Regions from separate parts of the Aliikangiella aequoris genome, predicted to be linked through region 1. Evidence: predicted binding sites of a transcription regulator. Region 1 holds the regulator's gene; the other holds the start of a gene.
The links. The regulator LexA, encoded in region 1, represses DNA repair genes until DNA is damaged. The targets are predictions, from matches to a motif close to TACTGTNTANNTANACAGTA.
Positions count from the first base shown of each region.

Region 2: ruvC (crossover junction endodeoxyribonuclease RuvC) is a predicted target of LexA. The motif match lies at 1,269-1,288, and genes of this name have one in related genera.

Region 1 covers NZ_CM132298.1:2,262,063-2,264,527, forward strand. Annotated here, with positions in the region: gene thiI (tRNA uracil 4-sulfurtransferase ThiI) at 1-400, opposite strand, end outside; gene lexA (transcriptional repressor LexA) at 552-1,145, opposite strand; gene hrpA (ATP-dependent RNA helicase HrpA) at 1,728-2,465, opposite strand, start outside.
Region 2 covers NZ_CM132298.1:746,512-748,976, forward strand. Annotated here, with positions in the region: gene aspS (aspartate--tRNA ligase) at 1-369, shown strand, start outside; gene ACUR5C_RS03310 (YebC/PmpR family DNA-binding transcriptional regulator) at 451-1,191, shown strand; gene ruvC (crossover junction endodeoxyribonuclease RuvC) at 1,320-1,838, shown strand; gene ruvA (Holliday junction branch migration protein RuvA) at 1,890-2,465, shown strand, end outside.

The DNA.
Region 1 (2,465 bases):
TTTGTTCGGCTTGAATAGAATTGAAAGCGTGCTTACCCGAGCGCTTAACTCTCACACAAAATGTCTTTCCTTTAATCTGCGGAGCGTATTCATTAACAGCAACTTCGGCTATGTCTTCTAATGAGCTGAAAGGATGAGACTTCACACTTAGGATAAAGTCAATTCCAGGTGTGTTGCGTAATACTTCTAGCGTTTCTTCTGAAAGTTTCGACATTAGGCTGGAATCTAGTGCTTCATCAATTTTTACTTCGACATAGTCCCATGAGCCTAAAACTTCGATCGCTGGATGGATTTCTGACAAAAGTTTGCGTAAGTTCTTCTTTAGCTGAGCAATCAGCTTTTTACGAACAGGCTTACTTTTGATTATAACTTCGGGGAATAACTTAATAATAAACTTCATAGAACAAAAACCAACCAACATTTGAATTGGCGGCTATTCTAGCGGATTGATTGAATAAATCCAGCCAAAAGAAGAAAAATGCCCCTATTTAGAGGAACACGGGCATTCGTAACAGCAGCCTTAACAGCCAAAATTCTTGCTTTAGGTTTAATTAAGCGCGGATTAGACCAACAAACTTGCCTTCTATGGCTAAATCTTCAGCAGGCAGTACAATCGGTTCATAACTTTCGTTGGCAGGCTCTAAAACTGCGTTATTGCCACTTCGACGCAAAGTTTTAACTGTGACTTCGTCGTCTATTCTAGCGACGACTATTTGGCCTACTTCAGCAGTACTGGTTTTGCGTACCGCAATAAGATCACCATCTAAAATTCCGGCATCAATCATACTATCCCCTCTAACCCGCAGTAAAAAAGTCGGTTTATTTCGTTTAATCACTTCTGGGATAGTGATATATGCCTCAACATTTTCTACCGCTTCTATCGGCAGACCCGCTGCAACTGAGCCAATGAGCGGCAGCTCGTTATCATTTGCTGCGTTAATTATTTGAATGCCGCGAGGCTTATCAGCGTATATTTTAATCACATTCTTTTTTTCTAATGCTTTAAGGTGATCCGCAGCCGCTTTTGACGAACTAACCCCAATAAGCTCTGCGAGCTCCACGTGAGTAGGTGCTATACCGAATTCTTCGACATACTTTTTGAGGATCTCAAATACTTCACTTTGTCTATTGGTTAATTCTTTCATATTTAATTCCTAAATAGTCCTTTTGATATAATGCTCTGCAGCCACTATTAGAGCTTACTTGTTGCAGCTAAACCCATGTTAACAGTTTAGATGAGCTAGACACCCGTTATCCCAATAAACTCACATCAGGCAATTGCCTTAACAAGCTAGGATTAACAAACTGGGATTAGCAAACGGGGATTAGCAAACCACCCAAGCAACCACCACCCAAGCAAGTAGTACATTAACCTTAATTGATTGCTTTGTAAACTATTTTTTGGCCTGTCTATTTAAATCAGTTACTCGGTTAAAAGAAGCAGTGTCACTAATAAGATAAAAATATAACCTAGATTAGAAGTTTAATTAGTACTTAGACACCTCAAATAACCCGATTGGACTTTTAATTTAGTCGTTGAATGTGTATCCAAAGGATTTTTCCAAGCTCTTCTTCTACTCAATTAAGTAACTATTTGGCCTTAATGTGATCGAAGCGCTTATTGAGGTTTATTTTTAGTTTTATATCACTGTAACCACTTAAACTATTCCAGCTTTCAATAACTCGCTTGGCTCCTTTAGGATGATTTTAATCATTTGATTCAACCACTATATCGCTTCAATTTCTTTCTCAAGCTTTTCAAAAGCCTTTTGGAGCTTTTTAGAAGAAATACCCCCCTCTGTCTTTACCCCGGGCGAAAATAAGCTAAGTCGATATTCTTGCAGCATCCAATAAACGACGACAAAATATTGCTTTAGCTCTTCGTGAGTATTATAGGCGAGTAGTTCTTTGTGCCATTGTTGCCAATCTTGCCAAACTTCTAGCGCCTGATCTTCCTTAGGAAAATTGGTTGTAACTCTCTTTATGCGGATTAATACGCCTTTGTGGTATCGAGTATATCGATTTATCAAATCATCTCCCGCACTTAACAATGTACTACTTTGCCATAGTTCTTGTAACTGAGATTTAATATCTTTAACGCTTTTTGCATAGCTAGCAGAAGATAACTCGCTTAACTGACTAAATATTTTTTCACGCTGTTCAATTAGCGGCAAAACAAGATTAAGTTTTTCCGCAATCAATTGACGATACTGCGACTTAAAAATATCGTTCAATTGCTTAAATTCTTGCTCACTTAACACTGCGCTACGCTGCGCTACGACTTGAGCGGCAGTTAAAAGGCAGACCATATCAAATAGTGCCCTAAAACCGCCAAACCTTAGGTTCATTTTTTCTAATCGACGGTAGTCAGGCCAACCTTTACCCAATTGATTAATTGCCGCTGCGTTATTCAATAATAATAACCGTGCAATTCCTTGTGCGTGAGCATTAACTGCTGCAGTTTT
Region 2 (2,465 bases), 1.5 Mb from region 1:
CCTACGGCAACCTTATCGCGCGCTTATGACATGGTTTTAAATGGTTGCGAAGTGGGCGGTGGCTCGGTACGTATTCATAACCAAGATATTCAAGCTGCTGTTTTTGATATTTTAGGTATTGAAGCACAAGAAGCGGAAGAGAAATTTGGATTTTTGCTTGAGGCATTAAAGTACGGTTGTCCGCCGCACGGTGGGATTGCTTTTGGATTAGATCGCTTAGTCATGTTAATGGTCGGCGCAGACTCTATTAGAGATGTTATTGCATTTCCAAAAACAACGACTGCGAGTTGTCCATTAACTTCGGCGCCCTCAAAAGTGTCGCCAGCGCAATTAGAAGAGCTGGCGATTGCGTCTATCGCTAAAAAGTAACAAGTTTAAAATACGCCAGCTAGCCGCGCTGGCGTACAGCTAGAATCGCAATCACTCATTATTAGAAGTTGGAGCATACCAATGGCAGGACATAGTAAATGGGCTAACATTAAACACCGCAAAGCTGCACAAGATGCTAAGCGCGGTAAAATATTTACTAAAATAATTCGAGAGATCGTAGTGGCAGCCAAACAGGGCGGCCCAAACCCTGAAGACAACCCCACTTTACGCTCAGTTATCGATAAAGCGCTTGGCGCAAACATGAAGCGAGATACTATTGAAAAAGCCATCGCGCGTGGCGCGGGAAATGCCGAAGGGGATAATTACGAAAACCTTACTTATGAAGGTTATGGGCCGGGTGGTGTTGCAATATTGGTTGAGTGTTTAACCGATAACAAAAACCGTACTGTCGCCGAGGTGCGTCATGCCTTTTCTAAGGCGGGTAGTGAGTTAGGCACATCGGGTTCGGTTGCATACTTATTTGAGCGTAAAGGCCAATTAATTTATGACGCGAATGTTGATGAAGATCGTTTAATGGAAGCCGCGCTTGAAGCGGGAGCAGAAGATATTATTGATCACCAAGACTCGTTTGAAGTTAGCACGACGCCAGAAGATTTTCAGGCAGTCAAAGAGGCTTTGAGAGAACAAGGACTAAAAGAAGAAGATGCAGAAATCGCTATGATACCTGCTACTCAGGCGGAATTAGACATAGACACCGCAGTGAAAGTGCTCAAGCTGATTGAACGACTCGATGACCTAGATGATACTCAAAATGTGTATAGCAACGCAGATATTCCTTCGGAAGCTTACGAGCAATTATAAGAGAGTTTTCATATTGTCAACCGGCTTTATGTGGTGCTTATTTTTCACTGTGTCGCACCACGCGCGCCTATGTTATATTCAGTACTTAAATAAAGTAACAAAAATGTAATCACTTAGAAGATGTCTGCATGTCTATTATTCTTGGTATAGATCCTGGTTCTCGCATCACCGGTTTTGGTGTGATTGCGATGCATTCAAGAAAAATTGACTATGTGGCAAGTGGCTGTATTCGAGTAAAAGATGGCGTGTTGTCTGATAAGCTCAATCAAATTTTTGACTGCATTGCAGAAGTGGTACAAGAGTATAAGCCTAATGAGGCAGCTATAGAGCAAGTGTTTATGGCTAAAAATGCTGATTCTGCACTTAAACTGGGGCAGGCTCGCGGCGCTGCAATAGTCGCTATGGCACAACATGCTTTGGTGGTAGCAGAATATTCCGCTAGGCAAATCAAACAATCAGTCGTTGGAACCGGAAGTGCCGATAAATCTCAGGTTCAACATATGGTTACTAGCTTATTGGGCTTAAATAAATCCCCTCAGGCTGATGCGGCTGACGGTTTAGCTGTGGCTATTTGCCATGGGCATGCGATGCAAAGTGCGCTATATCAAGCGGGCGCCAAACGAACTGTTCGCGGTAGGCTCAGATAATCAGAAGCTGGCAGTTTTTAACTGCTTCGAAAAACAAGAGAAATAATTGATATGATAGGTCGATTAAGCGGTACGATTTTAGAAAAGCAACCGCCATTTATATTAATAGACGTTAATGGCGTTGGCTATGAGTGCCAAGCACCCATGAATACCATTTATAACTTGCCGGAAGTCGCTCAAGCCGTTGTTTTGCACACTCACTTATCAGTCAGTGAAAATGCGCACACACTGTATGCATTTTATAGTCTGGAAGAACGCCGGCTATTTAGAGAGTTAATTAAAGTTAATGGGGTAGGGCCAAAGTTAGCTTTAGCTATTTTGTCAGCAATGAGTGCGAACGAATTTGTCCAACATGTTCATCATGGTGAAGCGAGCATTTTAGTGAAAATTCCCGGAGTGGGTAAAAAAACCGCCGAGCGCCTAATTATAGAAATGAAAGATCGCTTAAAAGATTGGCAAGTTGACCTGACTAATTCTGGCAACGAGAATACAATAAAACAAGGGCCTGCTAGTATCGGTGGCGGTGCTAATGTGAGTGAAGCGGTTAGCGGCCTTGTTGCTTTAGGTTATAAGCCTGTTGACGCGAGTAAAGCAATCAGCAAGCTAGACGATGACTCACTTCCTGCT